Regions from separate parts of the Roseburia sp. AF25-13LB genome, predicted to be linked through region 1. Evidence: a T-box and tRNA genes for the amino acid it is inferred to sense, from the RefSeq annotation. Region 1 holds a T-box; the other regions hold tRNA genes.

What was found. A T-box is a leader RNA that pairs with one kind of tRNA and senses whether it is charged. The one in region 1 lies ahead of thrS (threonine--tRNA ligase), so its partner is inferred to be a tRNA-Thr.
Region 2: it encodes a tRNA-Thr, which carries the amino acid that the T-box ahead of thrS (threonine--tRNA ligase) is inferred to sense. The anticodon was not compared.
Region 3: it encodes a tRNA-Thr, which carries the amino acid that the T-box ahead of thrS (threonine--tRNA ligase) is inferred to sense. The anticodon was not compared.

Annotation. Positions count from the first base shown of each region.
Region 1 is NZ_QUFO01000001.1:43,810-51,390, reverse strand. Features, by position in the region: gene mraZ (division/cell wall cluster transcriptional repressor MraZ) at 1-62, opposite strand, end outside; gene DWY37_RS15740 (hypothetical protein) at 264-440, opposite strand; gene DWY37_RS00235 (zinc dependent phospholipase C family protein) at 544-1,143, opposite strand; gene DWY37_RS00230 (DUF1540 domain-containing protein) at 1,332-1,646, opposite strand; gene thrS (threonine--tRNA ligase) at 1,869-3,830, opposite strand; T-box leader at 3,908-4,110, opposite strand; gene DWY37_RS00220 (SEC-C metal-binding domain-containing protein) at 4,204-4,704, opposite strand; gene DWY37_RS16315 (hypothetical protein) at 4,896-5,198, shown strand; gene rplT (50S ribosomal protein L20) at 5,236-5,592, opposite strand; gene rpmI (50S ribosomal protein L35) at 5,617-5,814, opposite strand; gene infC (translation initiation factor IF-3) at 5,837-6,331, opposite strand; gene DWY37_RS00195 (MutS-related protein) at 6,570-7,581, opposite strand, start outside.
Region 2 is NZ_QUFO01000012.1:23,409-30,989, forward strand. Features, by position in the region: gene DWY37_RS13850 (YhgE/Pip domain-containing protein) at 1-1,486, shown strand, start outside; gene DWY37_RS13855 (hypothetical protein) at 1,506-1,898, shown strand; gene DWY37_RS13860 (YhgE/Pip domain-containing protein) at 1,913-4,054, shown strand; tRNA gene DWY37_RS13865 (tRNA-Thr) at 4,122-4,194, shown strand; gene DWY37_RS13870 (LytR/AlgR family response regulator transcription factor) at 4,464-5,207, opposite strand; gene DWY37_RS13875 (hypothetical protein) at 5,411-7,581, shown strand, end outside.
Region 3 is NZ_QUFO01000001.1:216,655-224,235, forward strand. Features, by position in the region: gene DWY37_RS01035 (ABC transporter permease) at 1-776, opposite strand, end outside; gene DWY37_RS01040 (ABC transporter permease) at 770-1,591, opposite strand; gene potA (spermidine/putrescine ABC transporter ATP-binding protein) at 1,584-2,657, opposite strand; gene DWY37_RS01050 (helix-turn-helix domain-containing protein) at 2,667-3,206, opposite strand; tRNA gene DWY37_RS01055 (tRNA-Thr) at 3,369-3,441, opposite strand; gene DWY37_RS01060 (hypothetical protein) at 3,670-4,110, shown strand; gene DWY37_RS01065 (DHH family phosphoesterase) at 4,137-5,111, shown strand; gene DWY37_RS01070 (hypothetical protein) at 5,118-5,525, shown strand; gene DWY37_RS01075 (ABC transporter permease) at 5,604-6,401, opposite strand; gene DWY37_RS01080 (ABC transporter ATP-binding protein) at 6,394-7,161, opposite strand; gene DWY37_RS01085 (epoxyqueuosine reductase QueH) at 7,279-7,581, shown strand, end outside.

The DNA of each region.
Region 1 (7,581 bases):
TTGGAAGGAACAATCATTCTGCCCTTGGCGTCTATGTTGTGACTGTACTCTCCCATGAACATTGTCAAACACCTCAGTCCGGTTGCTATTTATCCACAAAGTTATCAACTTATCCACCACTTTGTGCCATTTTCAACCACTTTCCTCCACTTATGAATACATATTACCCCACTTTTGGGAAAAAATCAATATACTACACATAAAAATGCACAAAAAAAAGAAGCACATTTCTCAATGTACTTCTTTCCACTTACTCTTTACTTTTATCTTATTGGTACAAGTTCTTTTTGCTCACATAGCGATACATAGTTCTCAATCAGTCTGTCCACTTCCAGGCTCAGGTCATAGCATTCATCCATACTTTTCGCTCGTTCCAGTGCTTCATCCAGTCGGATTCTTGCACGTTCAATCGCAATGCGAAGTGCTTCCCTTTCATCCATAAGCATTTCTCCTATGCTGTGTCCCATCTCTGTGTTGTTCTTTGTAAATTCATTTTACTCTGCTCATCACCAAAAATCAAACAAAATATAACATCTTTTTTCGTCAATATTCGACAGCAAGCGGCATTTTTTCCTTATGCTGTGTTTTATAAAACAAATCGGCAATGGCCTCCACCAGCATCCGGTTGGTTGCTACTATATTCCGAATATCTGTTTCTATATTAATTTTTCTTCCAAGATACTGTTTATGCCTCTCTAAAATATATTCATACAGTGCCTCTGCATCAGGAAAATCAGCCTGCACTTTTTCCCCTGCTTCCATATTCCGGCTCATGATATAATTTTTAAGGCTTCGCTTCAATTGTTCTTCATAGGAACAATGATCCTTTAAGTTTCCCGGATAAATCTTGTTATGCGGATAAGTAAAATAATCAGCTACATAATGCGTTACCTGCCCGAGATTCATATAATACCGGCGTTTACGGGTCAGTTTCCCCTGCTGTTTACCGAAAATCAATTGATTCACCATCTTTTTCACATCCGGAAACGTCCCATTGATTTCATGTTTCTTATATACAAAAGATGGTTTGCAATCCGGCAGGATGCTGCCAATATAAAAAGACAGTCTATGTTTCTTAAGTTCTTCATCCTCTGTATTCTTTGCAATATAACGTGCCAGCAAAATATGTGACTTTTTTCTCATTTGCTTCCTCCTGTTTACCATCTACACCTTACACATTACTTCTGCTTTATTTATGCTTCAATCACATTATACTTTCTTTCATCTCATTTACAATAGTATTTTTCTTAAGATTCTTCTAAATTTCTGTGTCCAATCTGTTAAGAGTAGACACAGAAATATTTTGCTAAAACTTACTGATATTCCACTTTTTAGGAACAACAGAAGCTGGCACACTCTGTTTCCATACAGGTACAGGCATTCGTTCCGGCTACCTGGATGTCTTTTGCATGACATTTTCTTCCTTCATTGAATTTACAGTTTACTGCCTCACAGGTAACATCGCTCATCTTCGGCGGTTTACCGGTCGAATTGGCACATCCACAGTTTTTCTTCTCTTCAAAACTTCCACAGCTTGTCTCGCTGTTGCGGTTTGCATGTGCACCCTCTACCGTAATATTTCCACGGCAACAGCAATCATCTTTCTGGAAACTGCAGCTTCTTACAGAACATTTTAATTCTGTCACAAAAATCATCTCCTTTCTTTCGTTACATGTTTAGTATCTCCAAAGGAAATCTTTTTATGTTACCAACTTCATGTAAAAAAGAATGTATCTTGACACATTCTCGTGCCTGCGGCGGCCGCTTTCCTGTAAAGCAAAAAAGACTGTTGTCCGGTGCAAATGCCAGCAACAGTCTTTTTAAATCCATATAAATAATAAAATTAAAAATTAGATTTTATTGCATTTTTATTTTTCTTCTGCAACTTCTTCCTTACGGATTTCCTTTGTACGAATCTCTTCGCAGATTGCATCAATGAATTCTCCTAAAGGTTTTACACCTTCATCTCCTGCAAAACGGCTTCTTACGGATACGGTTCCGTCCTCTGCCTCCTGCTGACCAACTACCAGCATGTACGGCAGCTTATCCAGTCTTGCTTCACGAATCTTGAATCCGATTTTCTCAGAACGGTTATCAACCGTTACATCTACATCATGAGCTGCTAATTCTTTTCTTACCTGCTCTGCATAGTCTGCATATTTTTCAGAAATCGGCAATACTCTTACCTGTTCCGGGCAAAGCCAGGTTGGGAATTTTCCTGCATAATGTTCAATCAGCCATGCAAGGGTACGCTCATAACATCCCATGGATGTACGATGGATAATCCAAGGAAGTACTTTCTCACCCTTCTCATCGATATAGTACATGCCAAACTTCTCTGCACTTGCACAGTCAAGCTGGATGGTAACCATGGTATCTTCTTTTCCATATACATTCTTTGCCTGAATATCAATCTTTGGTCCGTAGAATGCAGCTTCCCCATCTGCTTCTGTATACTTGATGCCATTCTTATCCATAACATCACGCAGATACTGCTGGGTACTGTTCCAATATGCTTCGTCGCCCAGATATTTTTCTTTGTTGTTCGGATCCCATTTGGACAGACGGTAAGTAACATCTCCATCGATACCAAGTGTAGTCATTACATAATGGCAAAGTTCAGTACATCTGGTAAGTTCTTCTTCCGCCTGTTCCGGGCAAAGAATAATATGTGCCTCTGTAATAGTAAACTGTCTGACACGGGTAAGTCCATGCATCTCTCCGGAGTCCTCATTCCGGAACAATGTAGAAGTCTCTGACATCCGATATGGCAGATCTCTGTAAGAGTGCTGTTCATTCATGTATACATAATACTGGAATGGACAGGTCATCGGACGCAGTGCCATTGTCTCTTTGTCGTCGCTGTCCTTATTTAAAATGAACATTCCATCCATGTAGTGATCCCAGTGTCCGGAAATCTTATAGAGGTCGCTCTTTGCCATCAGCGGAGTTCTGGTACGTACATAACCCCACTCTTTATCCTCTAAGTCTTCTATCCAACGCTGCAGTTTCATAATCATCTTGGTTCCCTTTGGTGTAAATAAAGGAAGTCCCTGTCCGATAACATCAACAGTGGTAAATAACCCCATTTCACGGCCAAGTTTGTTATGGTCACGGCGTTTGGCATCTTCTAATTTCTCTAAGTATTCTTTTAACTCTTCCTTCTTATTAAAAGCAGTACCATAAATTCTCTGTAATCTTGCTTTGTCAGAATTACCTCTCCAATATGCCATGGAAGATGATGTCAGCTTAAATGCCTTTACGCCCTTGGTTGTCATCAGATGTGGGCCAGCACATAAATCTACGAAGCCGCCCTGGTCATAGAAAGAAATTTCTTCTCCCTCTGGTAATTCTTCAATCAGTTCTACTTTGTATGGTTCATTACGTTCCTGCATGAATTTGATTGCTTCCTCTCTTGGAAGTGTGAATCGTTTTAATTCATGACCCTCCTTGATAATCTTCTTCATCTCTGCTTCCAGATTATCGAGGTCTTCTCTTGAAAATGGGGCATGATCAAAATCATAATAGAATCCATCTTCAATTGCCGGTCCGATCGTAATCTTGGCATCCGGGAATAATTTTTTTACCGCCTGAGCCAGCACATGGGATGCAGTATGGCGGATTACCTTTAATCCTTCTTCATCACTTGCTGTTATAATATTTAAATTGCAGTCCTTGTCAAGAACGGTTCGTAAATCCACCACTTCTCCGTCTACTTCACCGGCGCATGCAACTCTTGCAAGGCCTTCGCTGATATCTGCTGCAATATCATAGACTGATTTTGCTTCACTGTACTCTTTTACTGAGCCATCTTTTAATGTGATTTTCATGTTCAAGTCTCCTTTTCTTATTATATTAGTATTAATAACTGCAAAGTAAAAAAGTCCCTGATGCATAAAATTTATGCATCAGGGACGATACTCTATCGTGGTTCCACCCTGCTTGCTGTACTTATCGTACAACCGCTCATTCTGATGATAACGGAATCACCGGACCGGATTGGGGTCACTCAGAGCTGGTCTTCACATTACACTCCATCAGAATACTCTCACCAGATGTATTCCTCTCTTTGACTTCCTGTCATGCTACTCGTCTCTTCTTTGTTTTGTCCTTTTGACAAAAGCTATTGTATACTCTTTTTTCTGCTATGTAAAGAGTTTTTCTGTGAAATATTTTCCAAATGTTTTCCAAAATATTTTATTCTTATCTTCCGCAGCAGAATTTATATTTCTTTCCACTTCCACAAGGACACGGATCATTTCTTCCGACTTTCTTTCCAACTACAACAGTGCCGGATTTCTTCTGCTCTAAATAAAGCTTTCTCTTGGTATCTGCATCAAAAATTTCATCCCACTGTGGTAATTCATAGAGCCAGTCAGCTTTGGCATCTACCATGTTCTTGTATAATTTTTCTTTATCGAATGCAAGGCTTACCTTGGTATCCTCTTCCATAGTATCAATTGGGTTTGGTGTTACCAGGCTGTCATTGATTCCATCTAAGAATCCAGTCATATCCATAATGCTGAGGTCGTATTTCTCTGCCAGCTCTTTTACAGTTCCTTCTACCTTCTCATCCGGGTTTGCTAAAAGCTTCTCATATACGCCCTTCTCTAACATAAAATATCTCTGCCAGAACTTCTGTAATTTTCCTCTATCTGCCTGCTGATCATAAGCAATCTTCTGCCATTCTTCTAATAATGCCATTGTTCATATCCATCCTTTAATCCATATTTAGTCGTATAACGCTTGTTTCAGTATAGCATATTTTGTGCTTTTTTCAAGTATTTATCCTCTGCAACTTTACATTTTCTGATTGACTATCCGCTGTCAAATGTTAAAATAATGTATATTGCTTTTTTCTAAAAACAGGTCATCAAAGAAAGTTGAGGTCATATATGAAAAAGACAAAACAGATTCTTGCAATTATCGGTGTTGTACTCTTAGTTGCCCTCTATGTTTCCACTCTTGTTTTTGCATTGATTGGAAGCGATTTTGCCACAAACTGTCTTAAGGCTTCCATCTATGCCACTGTGGTTGTCCCGGTTCTTATCTGGGCTTATACCATGGTATACCGCTTACTTAAGAATCATTACTCTTTAAGAGAAGATTTGGATTCCATCAAAAAAGAAGCTTCCGGGCAGGATGCTTCCGCAAAAACTTCAAATGAACCAAACATCAAAAAAGAGGATTGCGAATAACCACAATCCTCTTTTATAACTTGTCCACTTCTTAAAACTAAGCAAGTTTTGTTTTTGCAAGCTCTGCCAATGTTGCAAATCCTTCTGCATCATTTACAGCCATCTCAGCTAACATTTTACGGTTCATATCAACACCAGCTAATTTTAAACCATACATAAATTTGCTGTAAGATAATCCATTCATTCTTGCTGCTGCGTTAATACGGGCAATCCATAACTGTCTGAACTGTCTCTTTCTCTGTTTTCTTCCTGCATAAGAACTTGTTAAGGCTCTCATGACAGACTGTTTTGCTACTCTATACTGTTTGGAGCGTGCTCCTCTGTAACCTTTAGCTAATTTTAATGTTCTATTATGTTTCTTTTTAGCGTTTAAGCCGCCTTTAATTCTTGCCATGTTCTATTCCTCCTTAACCAATTCTTATAAATATGGTAAAATCTTCTTCATATTCTTAACATTTGTTGCATCTGTCATTGCAGGTTTTCTAAGATTTCTCTTAGTCTTAGTTGTTTTCTTTGTTAAGATATGTCTCTTATAAGCCTTGTTTCTCTTTAATTTTCCTGTTCCTGTTAATTTGAAACGTTTTGCTGCTGCTCTGCTTGTTTTCTGTTTTGGCATAATTTATTCCTCCTTAAAATCATTATCTTTTCTCTGCCAGCACCATACCCATGCTTCTGCCTTCCAGCTTTGGTGCTTTCTCCACTACTGCAATATCTGCAAGTGCTTCTGCAAAATCATCCAGAATATGTTTGCTTGCCTGTACATGTGCCATTTCTCTGCCACGGAAACGAAGTGTAACTTTTACTTTATTTCCTTTGGAAATGAACTTTCTTGCGGCATTCATTTTGGTATTCAAATCATTGGTATCGATATTTGGAGAAAGACGAACTTCTTTTAATTCAACCGTTTTCTGTTTCTTACGTGCTTCCTTCTCTTTTCTTGCAAGCTCATATCTGTATTTACCGTAATCGATAATCTTACATACAGGTGGCTTTGCTCCAGGAGCAATCTTTACTAAATCAAGTTCTGCTTCCTGTGCCAGCTTATATGCTTCTCTTGCTGACATGATACCTAACTGTTCACCATCCGCGCCAATCAGGCGGACTTCCTTATCTCTGATTTGTTCATTGATCATTAACTCGCTAATGGTCGTACACCTCCAAAATTAAATTCACCACAGCTTTGCCAGACAACTTTCCGTTTATTTCCGCAAAAAAAGTGGATAGACAGACTATCCACTTCAAAATGATTCGCTCATTGCATACTCATTATAAACACTTAGTCACTTGATTGTGCTAAGGTGAGAGTGGATACTCTACTTTCTTCAACTTGCTTATAGTACCATATGTCATTTCGTTCGTCAAGCATTATTTTTACCGATATTCGCTTCTGATATTTTCCGCCCTCTCAATAATCGTTTCCGGGAACCCGGTAAAGGAAAGCAGGCGGATTGCATTCTGGGAATTTGCCGGTCCCTTCTGCAATTTATAATCAAATACAATATCCGCTTCTCCAAACTCTTCGGAAAAATGATAATTGTCATAACCAATTTTTTCAAGCTCCGTCAATTCCTTATCATGGGATGCCACAATTGCAATGCAGTTATGATGTGCCAGATATTCCATGATTGCTTTTGAAGCTGCAATACGCTCCTGGGTATTGGTTCCTCTTAAGATTTCATCAATAACACAGATAACCAGTTCATCCTCCGACAAAGCATCCAGGATACGTTTTAAATATTTAATCTCTTTGATAAAATAACTGTCACCGGATAAAATATCGTCTCTTACCGCCATGGAAGTAATCATTTTTGCATGAGGCAGGTGCATTCTTTTTGCGGTGCAGGTATGAATGCTCTGTGCCAGTATCACATTAACAGCTATGGTCTTGATAAAGGTTGACTTACCGGAAGCATTGGAGCCTGTGATAATGCAGTTATGCTGAAGTTCCATAGAATTGGTCACTGCTCCATGAAGCAGCGGATGATAAATTTCTTCCATCTCAAGCTGCTTTGCTTCCTCATATTCCGGTACTGTCACAAGAGGCAGACTCTTTCGGAAAGAGCCTGTGCTGACCGCTGCATCCAGTTCTCCTACCACCCGGTAAATCTTAAGATAAGCATCCTGGTTATCCATAAACTGATTCAATACTTTCATATAAGTAAGGATATGCCACTGGGTTACTCCCAGCAGGAAATCCTGCAGCATTTCAAACACATCTCCCATGGCATTTCTGCTCTGGATATTTAGCAGAAATGCCTTCTTATCCATTTTGGCAAATACCGGAAGCAGCGGTGCCAGTTCCTCACATATTTTGTCTTTCCGGTATTCCTGCTCCAGTTCTCGTGCTACCGTAATCAGGTATGCCGCCGTTCCCATCATATGA
Region 2 (7,581 bases), on a different contig from region 1:
CAATTCCAGTGTGTCAAAGGTGGAAGATAAAATTGATTCAGCTGTAAATTCCCTGAATGGAACAAAGACACAATTAGACAGTACGGATACTACACTTTCAGATTTTTCCAAGAATGTGGAGACAACCTTAACGGATATTGAGAATTCTTTGAATAAGATTTCAACGGATATTACCAATGCCGGACTGGGAGATTCTGCCAAGAAGACAACTGAAAGTATTGAGACAACAACGAATGATATCAAGACTTTAAATGACCAGTTGCAGTCGCTTTATGGAGCAATCAGTGGACTCAAGACAGATGAGAGCTTTACGGACGAGCAGAAAACGGATATGGATGATGTGATGTCACAGATTGATGCGTTGAAGCAGGATGCAGAAGAAATGCAGAAGCTTTTAGAGACACTGATGCCGGACAATGCATCAGATGCAGTAAAAGATGCGGTAGATACTGTGACAGGCGGAATGAATACAGCATTGTCTACCTGCAGCAAGACCATTGAAAATATGAAGAATGTATACACCAATAATCTGGTGCCTGGAGTATCCGGAATATTGGATACGGCATCCCAGATACTGGTCAATGTAACCAATCTTTTGAATAATCTGAATAATACATTAGGTGACATGGAAACCATTTTCGATGGAACCTTAGATATGGTAGATGCTACAGATGAAAGCTTTACACAGATTCAGACATTGCTGAAGACCTGTGATACAAAGATAGAAGAGGCAATCAGCAAGCTGAATGAAGCATCGGAAGATGAACAGATGCAGATTATCATGGAACTTTTGGGCGGCGATCCGGAATCCTATGGTAAATTCTTTGCACAGCCGGTAAAAGTGGAGACAAAGCAGGTTTATGAGATTAAAAATTATGGTTCTGCGGTTGCACCATTTTATACAACACTGGCACTCTGGGTAGGCGGTATTGTACTGGTGGCACTGATTAAGGTAAAGGCATCCGAAAAGGATTTGACGAATCCGAAGCGTTATCAGCTTTTCCTTGGAAGATATCTCATTTTCTTTGTGATGGGACAGATACAGGCATTGATTATTGTGCTGGGTAATATTTATCTGCTGCATTGTCAGGTGAAGAATCCGGTATTGTTCTGGTTTGCGGCGTCGCTGACGAGCTTTACCTTTACCTTATTAATCTATGCGCTGACACTTTCCTTTGGCGATATCGGAAAAGCACTGGTGGTTGTAATGGTCGTTATTCAGATTGCAGGTTCCGGTGGAACATATCCGATTGAGATATTGCCGGAATTTTACCGGCGGGTATATATTTTCTTCCCATTCCCATATGCCATTAATGCCATGCGTGAAACCATTGGCGGCATGTATGGCGGAACCTATGAGAAGAATCTGGCAGAGCTTCTGATTTTCGCAGCAGCGGCATTGTTAATCGGACTGATGATTCGCATACCATTTATGGGTATCAATCATTTCGTAGAAAAGCGAATGAAAGATACGAAGATGATGTAAGAGAGCAGGTGAAGAGCAGATGGAAAAGAAAGAAGATTATGAAAAGCTTTATGACATGCTTTTAGGCTATGAGCAGGAGATTCATAAGAAGAACCAGAAACGTATCCGCATCGGATTGCGGTGCCTTATCATTATTCCACTGATTTTCCTGGCATTGTTATTCTGGACAGAAAGCTCAAAAATTGTATTTTTGATTCTGTGGATTGTATCGCTGTTTATTCTGGCAGGATATTTAATTTTCGTAGAATATTCGGACTATAAATTACAGGAAAAATTAAATGAGATTTCTAACCGGGAGCAACAGGAGAGAGATGCACTGATTGGCGATGGAATTGCCCAGGTAGAAGAACGGATTCGTACCGTACTTCAGACGGCAGAGCAGGAACTTTTAACGGATAGCACAAAGGAGTAGCAGAGGGATAACACATGAAAAATATTTTTAGAATCTTTTACCTGGATTTTAAGAGAGTCAGCACAAATGTGGTAGCAGTGGTTATTGTAATAGGTCTTTCTATTATTCCGTCACTGTACGCATGGTTTAATATATTGTCCAACTGGGACCCGTATGGACCGGAATCTACATCAAATCTTAAGATAGCAGTATATTCCGCAGATGAGGGAATTGATATGGGAGGTCTGTCTTTAAATATCGGAGACAGCGTCATTGATGCCCTGAAAGCCAATCAGACTATGGGCTGGCAGTTTACTGATACCATGGATGAAGCAACCGACGGTGTATACAGCAGTGAATATTATGCGGCACTGATTATTCCGGAGGATTTCTCCGAGAAAATGATAAGCTTCCTTAACGGAGAAGTACAGAATCCGCAGATTATTTATTATGAAAATGAGAAGAAAAATGCCATTGCACCAAAGATTACATCCAAGGCAAAAACGGCAGTGCAGGAACAGGTTAATGCAACCTTTGTCAGCACTCTGGCAGAAGTCATGTTAAAGGTAAATGATGTCATGGTAGAAAATGGAATGGATTCCGGCTCTATGATGAATCTTTTCCTGACACAGCTTAATGATTTAAGCGGAGATTTGGACAGCTATATTGCATTGCTGAATTCTTTTGTCAGCATTACCAATTCGGCATCCAGCCTGATTGATACGACACAGGTTATGCTGCCGAATCTGAATACGATGGTAGATGATGGTTCGAATACGGTAAATACCATGCAGGGAGCATTGAATTCCGGCAGCCTTAATGCCAGTGCTTTGGCTGAGGTTATTTCAGCAAATCTTAATACAGCAGCCGACAGCCTTGACAACATCAATACGCTGATACAGAATGCCTTAGATCAGTTGGATAACTATGGTGATTTATCTTCCGGCGGACTGCAGAGCGCAATTAATATGATGCCGCTGATCCGTCAGTTATTTGAAAACAGTGTGGCAGACTGGAAGGATGATGAAAGTGTTTCCGGTCAGATTGCAGAAATCGAAGCACAGTTAGATAAAATTGAAACAGATTTAAACAGTGTCCAGAATAATGTCACAGATTTAAATACTGCAAAGGATACTTTAAACACTGAAATATCTACCGAAATAACTTCCTGTAAGACCGAAATAAAAGCTTTAAAAGATACGTTTGACTATTCGGTAAAAGGTCAGCTGGAGACAACCATTCAGTCCATGCAGGGGTCGCTGAATCAGACACAGGCAATTTTAAATGGTGTCGATGGAGATTTTGATGAAGTATCGGAAGTGTTGGATGCTTATAGTGAAACCCTCGATAAGGGAAATGAAAGCTTAAGTGATTCATTGGCAGCAGCACAGGAAATGAAGACCGGACTTGACAGTGTGATTACAAGTCTCAGTGCTCTGGAAATCAGTGACCAGTATCAGGCTTTGATGAAAATCTTAGAGACCGACCCGACTTTGTTAGGAGATTTCTTATCTTCTCCGGTCAATATGGAGACGAAAGAGATTTATCCGATTTCCAATTATGGTTCGGCAATGTCACCGTTCTATACGGTACTGGCATTGTGGGTAGGTGCGTTGATTCTGGTGGCAATCATTCATGTAAAGGTACTTCCGGATGAGAAAATACCGGATGCAAAACCTTACCAGAAATTCTTTGGAAGATATATTACATTCTTCCTGATTGGACAGGTGCAGGCATTGATTACTGCACTGGGAGATTTGTTTTATATTAAGATACAATGCCATAACCCATTCTTATTCTGGCTTGCCTGCGCATGCTGCAGCTTTGTATTTACCCTATTTATGTATGCATTAACGGTAGCCTTTGAAAATGTCGGAGAGGCTTTGGCGGTAGTCATTATGGTTATCCAGGTAGCAGGAGCAGGCGGTTCCTTCCCAATCGAAGTACTGCCGGCAATCTATCAGCGGATTTACCGTTTCTTCCCATTCCCTTATGGAATGGATGCACTCCGGGAGACTATCGGTGGTATGTATGGAATGACTTATTGGAAATGCATTGGCATCTTAGGCATCTATATTATAATCTCACTTCTGATTGGACTTGTAATTGCAATTCCGTTCCGGAAGTTAAATATGAAGATTGAGCATAGCAAAGAAAAATCTGACATTATGCTGTAGAAAAGTATTGACAATCATAGCTCTCTATAGTATAGTATTAAAAGTCGGGATTAGTTCCGACAGAATTGCTGGCATGGCTCAGTCGGTAGAGCGTCGCATTGGTAGTGCGGAGGTCACGGGTCCGATTCCCGTTGCCAGCTTAACTGGAAAAAAGGCTGTAATCCTTGATAAATCAAGGGTTACAGCCTTTTTGGTGATTATGCAAATCGCATAAAACATATTAACATCCGAGTCTGAATAATTTGCAGATTGTGTTAAATAACTCGGAACAGCTATTGAAATTAAAACACATAGTTTCGTCCTCCTTATTTTCTTTGAAATCATGTCTTAGCTAAGTACAAATGAATTGTAACAAGTCTGTAACATTTTCACAATAGGAGTACATTGGAAACAGGGGAAATATCTGGCCTTAGGATAAGCCGGGAGGAGTTGGCTCTTTCTCAAGCTTTGCAAACCAGCTATTAACGGCCTTGCTTACCTCGTCACGTTTACGAAAAGGAATCTGCACAATGGAGTGGTCTTCCATAATAAGGTCGTGCTGCAGAATTCCAGTGACATGGTTTAGGTTTACCAGATAGCTGCGGCCAACCGGAAGAAAACAGGCAACAGAGGCAAAGTCCTCGGTAAGCTGTGTTAGGTTTCCGGGAATCGTAAAAGTCTCTGATATAGCGTGCAGCAGGACATTGTGCTGCCCGGTTTCAAAAAAGAGAATATCTGAGTAAGGAAGAGAATATTCCTTCCTACGGACAGAAAAGGTAAATACTTCATTGGATTCCTCTAAAAGAGTATCGCAGCGGCTCATGGCATTGAGAAAATCTGTGTGTGAGTAAGGCTTTTGCAGATAGTAAAGAGCATTTACCTCATAGCTTGCCATGGCATGTTCCGTAGAAGAAGTGGTGAAAATAATGCCACCCGCATAGCCCAGTGAGCGAAGAATACGTGCTGTTTCCACACCGTCCTGGTTATTCATATAGATATCTAAAAACAGCAGAGCCGGATAACGCTTTTCTTCTTTATAATATTGAATCATCTCTTCGCCCGAAGAAAAAAGTAGAATCTCCATATTACAATGATGTTTCGTGGCATATGTATTCAGATGATGTTTCAGCCGTAAGGCATCGCTTTCAGAATCTTCGCATAAGTAAATCAGCATAATTATTCTCCTGTATATAAAAAGTAAAAAACACCGGATACGAGACAAGTATAACATATTGAAAGAAAATAAGAATCATTTTTTATCGACAATCAGGAAGATAAAATCACAATTTGGAAGAATTGGTTGCAAAATTCCCGGCGTTTTCTTAAGATAGAAACTGTGTGAACAAAAGAAATAGAAATAAAAAAAGGAGAGGAAATATGGGAAGAAACCGAAAAAAACGATGTCTGGCATTTTTGATGGCATTGACTATGATGACAGGCTTATTTATGGGAGATGCTGCCGGACTACTGGTAAAGGCAGAGGATACGCCGGCATCCGTTCAAATAGGAAGTACAACATTAGAGACGGGCTGGTATGTGAAGGCGGTGGATTCTCCTTCTATACCGGGACCAGCTGCAAGGTATCGTGGTGTCGATAAAGTAGGGGAAGAACCGGAAAGTGGTGGCTATATTTACTTTGATAAGGATACGGCAACCATGACTGTATACAATGATATGGAGATTGCTACTTCCGGACCGAATCCGGTGACAGTAACGGATGGAAATCTAACAATTTCCGGGGCGGGAAATCTTACTGTTACAGGAACCTATAGTCCGGCATTTAACTTATCTGGAACCGGTGCTGCCGTTGTCACAAAGGATTTTACCGGAAATTTCAAGGTAACAAGTAATAGTAATGTAATAAACGGTGGCAGCAGATTTCAGATAGATACAACCGGTGATATTACACTGGAAACTGCATCAACGTCTTCAGAGCCAATTGTTTTGAGCAGTGGAGTGGTTGATTTAAGTGGAAAGAAAGTTACGATAACCGCACCATGTGGTATGATTGACAGTGGAGTATCCACACTGAACCTGACACAGACAGAAGGAGACCTTGCATTAAGTTCTGCATCTGATTATTATCCAATTTTCCATGCAGAAAATGTTACCCTGAAAAATACCGGTGGAAAGGTGGAACTGGAAAATACCAGCACAGGGGTGTTGACTGACAGTAATCTTACGATTGAAGCTGCAGGAGATATTTCTTTAAAATCAGCGAAGGGAATAACAAGCAAGAGTAATCCACAGGTGAGCTTAACTTCAACCAATGGGGATGTTACAATTGAACAGACCGCAAACCCTGTCATGCAAGATGGTAAGCTGACGATTCAGGCATTGGCAGGAGCAGTAAGCATTTCAACTAATGCACCGGTACCGATGTTTATGGCAGAACTTGATATAAAGGCAAAGAATGATGTAACACTGAAACAGAATGGAACAACAGATTCATCACTTACCTGGGGCGGAGCCGGTGGAAGTATTGAGAGTACCGATGGGAATATTACAATAGAACAGGAAAGCAGCACATATGTGATTTCAACTTTGAATGCAGTCGACCTGAATGCAGGTGGAACGGTTACGTTAAAGAGAAATACGGAAGGAACAGCATTAACTTCCATGGTGAACGGGATTCCTGCAACAGGTGTAATCCAGCTTGTAGACGGCACAAAGAAAGGAGCCATCGTAGATGGAACCGTATATACTGCCAGCGGATGTACGCATCCAAAGCGTATCAATGGAAAATGTGTTGTTTGTGATGACCAGGAGCCGGTGGCTGCTATTGTAGATGCCAGCGGAAATGTAACAAATTATAACAGCCTGTCCGATGCATTCCATAATGCCAATGCAGACAATACTGTAAAATTATTCGTTGATTATAAGAACAGCAGTGAATCAATTGATTTATCCTCTGTATATAAGGCTGTAAATCTTGATTTAAATGGGAAGAGTTTAACATTAGATGCATTTAATATCATGAATCACTTAAGCGTTTCCAATGGAAAGCTTAACCTGAGAATGCTCAATGATGCAAATACTAGTCTTTCTGATAAATGTACATTAGAAAATGTGGAAGCGGATATCCATGAGATAAGTTGGACTGCAAATGGTGGTCTGGAATTAAAGAGCAGTAGACTTCATGTAGGTTCACAGGCATCCCCTTGCTCATTCTTTGTAGAAATGATTACAATAGCACCGGATGACGATTCTGTAATTACAGTAGAAAACATGATAAGTGGTCTGGCAAACTATAAAAATGTACCAGCAATGGAACAGGCATTGGACAAATTAATTCCTTTCGGATATTCAGTTTTTGTTGATACTGATATTACAGTACTGGATGAATCCGGAAATCGTGCCAAAAATCTGGTACTTCGTAATAAGAAGCTGGCAGAAGCGGACATTACTTTAAGCCCGGCTGCCTTTGTCTATGATGGCACAGGAAAAGAGCCGGCTGTAACCGTAACGTATGATGGAATGACATTAACGGAAGGAAGGGATTTTACGGTTACTTATGTTGACAATATTGAAGTGGGTGATACAGCTGC
Region 3 (7,581 bases), 170 kb from region 1:
GACCTTCCTTTCGCATCCTTGACACTGCGGTAATTCATAATCAGAAGAAGTACCAGTGCAAGGAAGAATAAAATCGTAGACAGCGCATACATCTCAGGAATAATACCTTTACGCAGCTGGGTATAAATCATGGTGGACAATGTATTGACACCGGCACCCTTGGTAAAATAGGTGATGGAGAAATCGTCTAGGGACATTGTCACGGCCATCAGAAAACCGGAGAATACACCAGGCTTGATATCCGGCCATACAATTTTGAAAAATGCATAAAGTGGTGTTGCACCTAAGTCTCTGGCGGCCTCATAGGTATGGGATGAGGTGTTGGAAAGCTTAGGCAGTACATTTAAAATGACATATGGAATGTCAAAGGTAATATGTGCAATCAATACGGTTGATGTTCCAAGCTCTGTAAAGCGGACAAAAAGCAGCATCAGGGAGATGCCGGTAACAATATCTGCATTCAGAAGTGGAATGTTAGTTGCACCAAGCATAATCTGACGGTTCCTTTTCCGCATGGCACTGATTCCGATTGCTGCCATGGTTCCGATTATTGTAGCAATCACGGAAGATGCAACGGTAATCAGAATCGTGGTATAAAAGGCATTCATAATAGTCGGGTCAGAAACAAGATTGCGGTACCATTCTGTCGTAAATCCGCCCCATTTTACACGGGAGAGGGAGTTGTTGAAGGAAAGTACAATCAGAACTCCAATTGGAAGATACAGAAACAGGAAAATAATTGCAAGATAAATTCTTGATAAACTTTTCTTTACCATACTGCATGCCCTCCTGATTCACCGGCACGATTCATAAATGCCATACTGATTAAAACAAAAATCATAAGTACAATGGAAAGTCCGGAACCTAAATTCCAGTAGGAACCCTGCATGAAGGACTGCTCAATAACATTTCCAATGAGAAGTACTTTACCTCCACCTAAAAGGTCTGAAATAACAAAGGAGGTAAGTGCCGGCACGAATACCATAATAATTCCGCTGACAATTCCAGGCAAAGTAAGCGGCAGAATGATACGGAAGAAGGTGATAAAACTGTTGGCACCTAAATCCCTTGCCGCATCTATGGTTTCTTTGCGGATACGTACTATGGAATTGTAAATCGGCATAATCATAAATGGAAGAAAATCATAAATCATGCCAAATACAACGGCTCCCTGGGTATTTAACATATGAAGCTTCGGAATGCCGAAAATGGAAAGAAATCCATTGATAATTCCATTATTGGAAAGTAACATCTGCCATGCTAAAATACGCAGCATAAAATTCATCCACATTGGCAGGACGAAGATAAATACCACAAAGCTCTGATGCTTGATATGAAGACTATTTAATATCATGGCAAGCGGGTAGGAGAGCAGGAGACAGACAATTGTACATAAGATACCAAGCTTTAAGGAAAGCAGGAGTGCTTTTATATGTACCGGGTCTGCAATTGCAGCAATATTTGCCCAGGTAAAACCACCGTCACTGTTGGTGAATGCGTAATATAATATCATCAGAATCGGAAGTACAGTAAATCCAATAATCCAGACCAGATAAGGTCCGGCTAAAAGTCTTTTTCTGGCATTATGCATCGAGTTCCACCGCCTTTTCGTCACTAGATTCCGGTTTATGCATAATCTGGATATTGAAAGGAATTACCTTCATTCCCACATGGCTTCCGGTTTCGAAATATTTGGTGGTATGAACAAGCCATTCATATCCGCCAGCCATAATTTCGATTTCGTAGTGGACACCCTTGAAGATAACAGAAGTAATATCACCATCCATAAAACCGGTGCCGGCTTCTACAATCTCAATATCTTCCGGGCGGATGACTACGTCTATCGGTTTATTATTACCAAAACCGGTGTCGACACATTCGTGCTTGATGCCTAAGAAGCTGACTAATTTATCCTCAATCATGATACCGTCAATGATATTGCTGTCTCCGATAAAGTCGGCAACGAATGCATTTTCCGGCTCATTATAAATATCTTCCGGAGTACCAATTTGCTGGATATAGCCCTGATTCATGACAGCAATGGTGTCTGACATGGTAAGGGCTTCTTCCTGGTCGTGGGTAACATAGATAAAAGTAATGCCAAGTTCATTTTTCAGACGAATCAGTTCGTACTGCATGTCCTGACGCATTTTTAAATCCAGTGCACCCAAAGGCTCGTCTAAAAGGAGCACCTTTGGTTCATTTACAATGGCACGGGCAATGGCAATACGTTGCTGCTGGCCACCGCTTAAGGAATCAATGCTGCGGTTTTCATAACCGTCTAAGTTTACAAGCTTTAAGGCATATTTGATTTTATCCTGAATATAAGCCTTGCTTTTCTTGCTGATTTTTAACCCAAAAGCAATATTTTCTGCAATGCTCATATGGGTAAAAAGTGCGTATTTCTGGAATACGGTATTTAATTTACGCTCATTTGGCGGAAGAGAAGTAATATCTTTTCCATCAAAAATAATACGTCCGGTGTCCGGTGTCTCAAAACCACCGATAAGACGCAGGGTAGTAGTCTTTCCACAGCCGGAAGGTCCCAGCAGTGTTAAGAATTCGTTTTCCTTTACATAAAGATTTAAGTCATCCAAAATCATATTTCCGTCATAAGTTTTGGTAATATTTTCTAATTGTATTAATTTCTTGCCCATCATAACCTCCTAAAAACTTGGTGGGTTTGTAACCCAGATAAGAACGGCATCTTTCCTGCCGGTATTTTCGATATGGTGCTTTTTATTGGACTTAAGATAAAAAGACTCCCCCTGTCTTGCAGTATAAGTACGGGTACCATATATGATTTTAATGGAGCCCTTAAGTACATAGCCGAATTCTTCTCCCTCATGTGGAAGATAGATGTCTGATGTGCCGCCGGGCTTCAGCGTCAGACGTACCGGTTCCATCATATCTTTCTGGGCACCGGGAACCATCCATTCGATTAAGCTCCTGTGTTCCGCATCTTCTTTTTCAAAATAATCTTCATTTTTAAAGACAAGCTGTGCAGGTTCATCATCTGCAAAAAATTCTGCCGGCGTAGTGCCGAGACACTGGATAATATCTAAAAGTGTACCCACGGAAGGAGATGTAAGATTACGCTCTAACTGGGAGATAAATCCTTTGGATAATTCCAGACGGTCAGCCAGTTCCTGCTGGGTGAGACCGTAGAGAATCCGCAGCTCCTTGATTTTATTTCCAATATCCATTTTGTACTTCCTTTCCATGAAAAGTGATTTTACATAGTTTTTACAAAATGAAGCTAATAATGTATTTGAAGTTTAATAATAATAAACTCACTAAGGAGTATTATGAGAAATTGAAAGAGAAATGTCAATACTATTTTTAGATTATTTTTAGACAACAAAAAAAGCTCCCGAGGGGACTCGAACCCCTGACCTACGCATTACGAATGCGCCGCTCTACCAACTGAGCCACGGAAGCAGAATAATCTGGTTATATGCGAAATAAAATATTTTCCTCAGACAACCCTTTATTTATTAAAATCATACTATAATATTATATATAGAAAAAAATAAATTTGCAATGTTTTTTTGAAAAAAGTTGTTCTTTCAAAGGTTACTTGGTATAATGGGCGTAGATGTGTAAGAACCGGAGAAAGATGAACCGGCTTATGAAAAGGGAAATCATTACAAGGAGGAAGTTTTTTTCATGGAAGTGAAGGAATTTGTTTCAGGGGGAAAGAAAACTGAGGACAGTAAGAAGAATATGAAGAAGAAAATCAACAGCGCAAAGAAAAATTATGCAAAGAAGAACAGTCAGTTTACGATTGCAGAATTAAAGGAAAACAGCGCGCTGATTATGTTATGTGTATTTGTGGTTTTTGCCGTATTGGAAATTGTACTGGGTATACTGGTATGGAAGATTCCGGTAGTGAGCGTATGTATTGTAGTGTTGATTGAAGCGGGACTTGCTGCATGTCTGCATAACCTTCCTGTCTGGCTGCATGGAATTGTTGCAGCAGCAGAGATTGTCGTTGGAATAATTTCCGGTAAAGTAATATTTATGTTGATTGGAATTTTATGCTATGGGGCAGCTTTGTTTGCATTGAAATTCCAGAAGGAAAATAATCCGCTTTCTATATTAAAATAAGAAGAAATCATACCAGGAGATAAAACATGGATCCCTTACAATTAGTAGAGTTATTAAGAGGACACAGAACTTATATTCAGACACATAATTTTCCAGATCCGGATGCGATTGCCAGTGCCTTTGGCTTACAGCATTTTTTAAATTACCATGGGATTAAAGCAGATATCTGTTATGATGGTAAGATTGAACGCCTGAGTACAAGAAAGATGTTTGACACATTTCATATTGATATTTTGTCTAAAGAAGATTTGGATGATATGAAGAAAGAGGACTATATTGTTACCGTAGACTCCCAGAAATATAATGCGAATCTGACCGATTTTATCGGGGATGAGGTGGCATGTATTGACCATCATCCGACAGTAATTGCCTGTGAATATGCTTATAAAGATGTGCGCCGTGTAGGAGCCTGTGCCACAATGATTACAGAGTATTTTTATCTTACCAATACACCAATGAGCCGGGATGTGGCGGCAGCACTGGCATATGGCATCAAGATGGATACGGATGACTTTGTCCGTGGTACAACAAAGCTTGATGTGGATATGTTTGCATACATCTATCCAATGGCAGATGTGGAAGAGTTAAAATCCATGTATGTAAATGTAATGGAGTTTTCTGATTTAAAGGCATATGGTGCGGCAATCGATAATATCCACATTTATGATGATGTGGGATTTGCATCGATTCCGTTTGATTGTCCGGATGCGCTGATTGCAATTATTTCAGACTTTATTTTGTCTCTTGATGTAGTTAATATTTCCGTGATTTATGCAATCCGTTCTGATGGCATTAAGTTTTCTGTCCGGAGTGCATTAAATCATGTAGATGCCGGAAGAGTTGTAGCAAAGGCATTAGCAGATTATGGAAATGGTGGCGGACATCCGGCAATGGCTGGCGGTTTCATTCCAAAGAAGAATATGGAAAAGTTGGAACCGGACCGGGATTATAAATTAGAAATGCTGTTCTTAGAGCAGATCAAGGCAGAAGAAGGAAGGTAAGATACCATGGCAGAAAATCAGGTGAAGATAACCTATCATATTTATCTTGAGGCAGAGGATGTATCCCAGTCGAGAATTTTATCCAGTACCTCTTATGTAAAGAACTTATTTAAAAATTGCGGCAATCATTATTTTCAGGGTGTAGACTTTGATGATGAAAGTGATTTGGATGATTTTACCCTGCGTCTCTTTGCGGAGCAGGAAATCTTAGAAGAAGAGTGCAGCGTAGAGGCAGATGCAAAAGACTTTCCGGCAGATATGGCAGAATTCTTGGATAATATAGCCCAGGCACATTCTTTCCTTGATATGGAAGGTGATTTTACCGTGGAATATCAGGGCGAGAAAGTAAGTTTTAAGTTTGCTTCTGAAGCAGGAGCAGATTACTGTGACTTTGAAGAAATCGAAGAAGCATAAAAATTCATAAGCAATTTCCTGTAAAGTAAGAAAGAGAAAGGCAGTATGAAGAGCAGGTGCAATTCATACCGCCTTTCTTTATTTCCTCTTTAAGCAGAGCTTCTCAAAACTTCCAATCAGCTGATAGAGCAGCATGGCAATGAGACAGAGAATCAGAATCGATAAGATGACCCAGTCTAATTTAAAAACCTGGCTGCCATAAATAATAAGATAGCCTAAGCCTTTTTTTGCTGCAATAAATTCACCGATGATAACACCAACCAGACAAAGACCGATGTTGACTTTCATAATAGAAAGCAGGGTGGGAACACAGCCCGGCAGCATAATTTTAAACATGACATCATTACGGGTGCCGCCTAATGTCTTTATCAGAAGAATCTTTTCTTTATCCATATCACAAAAAGCAGTGTAAAGACTCAGAATAGAGCCAAAGATAGATACGGACATACCGGTGATGATAATGGTCTTGTAATTGCCGCCCAGCCATACAATCAGCAGTGGAGCCAGCGCGGATTTTGGCAGGGAATTTAAAACCACAAGATAAGGCTCTAAGGTTTCGGATAAGGTTTTGGAAAACCAGAGGATTGCAGCAATCAGTAATGTTAAAATAATAACAAAGAAAAAGCTGCTTAAGGTTTCAAACAGGGTGATTCCAATGTGATAAAGGAGCTTCTGACCGGTAATCATCTGGTAAAAGCAGATGATAAGTCTGGTGGGACTGCTGAAAATAAAGGGGTCGATTTTTCCATATTTCGCACAGAGTTCCCATTGCAATAAAAAGACAACAAGAATCAGAATGCGAAAGATTTTTATTTTAAGCTGATGCCTGCGGCATTGCCGTAAGTACATAAGCTGTGCAGAGGATGGGTTATTCATTTTGATTAAATTCCTTCCATATTAAGTTAAAATAGGATTTAAAATGGCTGTCATTCCGTTTCTCTAAAGGCGTAAGACCAGGCTCAAAGGATATGGGTATAATGGAGCGGATTGTGCCCGGCCGGTGGCTTAAGACAATAACACGGTCTCCCATGGAAATTGCTTCGGATAAATCATGGGTTACAAGAATGGCGGTTTTATGTTCCTGCCGCAGAATGGTACCGATGTCATTGCTGACATTAAGGCGGGTCTGATAATCTAATGCCGAGAAGGGTTCATCTAAGAGAAGCAGCTCCGGGCGAAGTACCAGGGTCCGAATCAGGGCAGCCCGCTGCCGCATGCCGCCGGAAAGCTCAGAAGGACGTTTTGCAGCAAAATCGGCAAGTCCATAAGTTTCTAACAGCCGGTTGGCATAAGCAAGATTTTCCGGTGTCATTTTGTGCTGGATTTCCAGCCCTAATTGGACATTGGATGCGATGGTACGCCAATCTAAGAGGTGGTCTTTCTGAAGCATGTATCCCATATTTAAAATATCCTTTGACTGCAGGGGGTGTCCCATGAAGGAAATGATGCCGCCGGATGGGACAAGAAGACCGCAGATAAGGGATAAAAGTGTTGATTTGCCACATCCACTGGGGCCTACAATAGAAACAAATTCTCCTTTGGATAAAGTAAAACTGATATTGGACAGAGCCTTGGTTTCGCCCTCTTTCGTATGATAAATATAATCTATATTGGACAATTCAAGGATGGAGCACATGGTATTCACCTGATAGAAGTTTATAGGATAATATATGTGAAAAAATGAGATTGGTCACCCGGATTGACAGAAGAAAAGGATAGATTATAATAGGAACAGAATCGACAGAAATTTTGAATGGGAAAGGTAAATGCGATGAAAGAAAATTACCAGAAAATATTGGATGAAACGATTGCCGGATTAGAAGAAAGAGGAGAAGTTCCGAAACTTTTACTTCATAGCTGCTGTGCACCCTGCAGTTCTTATGTATTAGAGTATCTTTCCAACTATTTTTATATTACGGTGTTGTACTATAATCCCAATATTTATCCGGAGGATGAATATTATCACAGAGCAGCGGAGCAGAAACGCTTTATTAAAGAATTTCCGACGAAATATCCTGTCACCTTTGTGGAAGGAAACTTTGAACCGGAGCGTTTT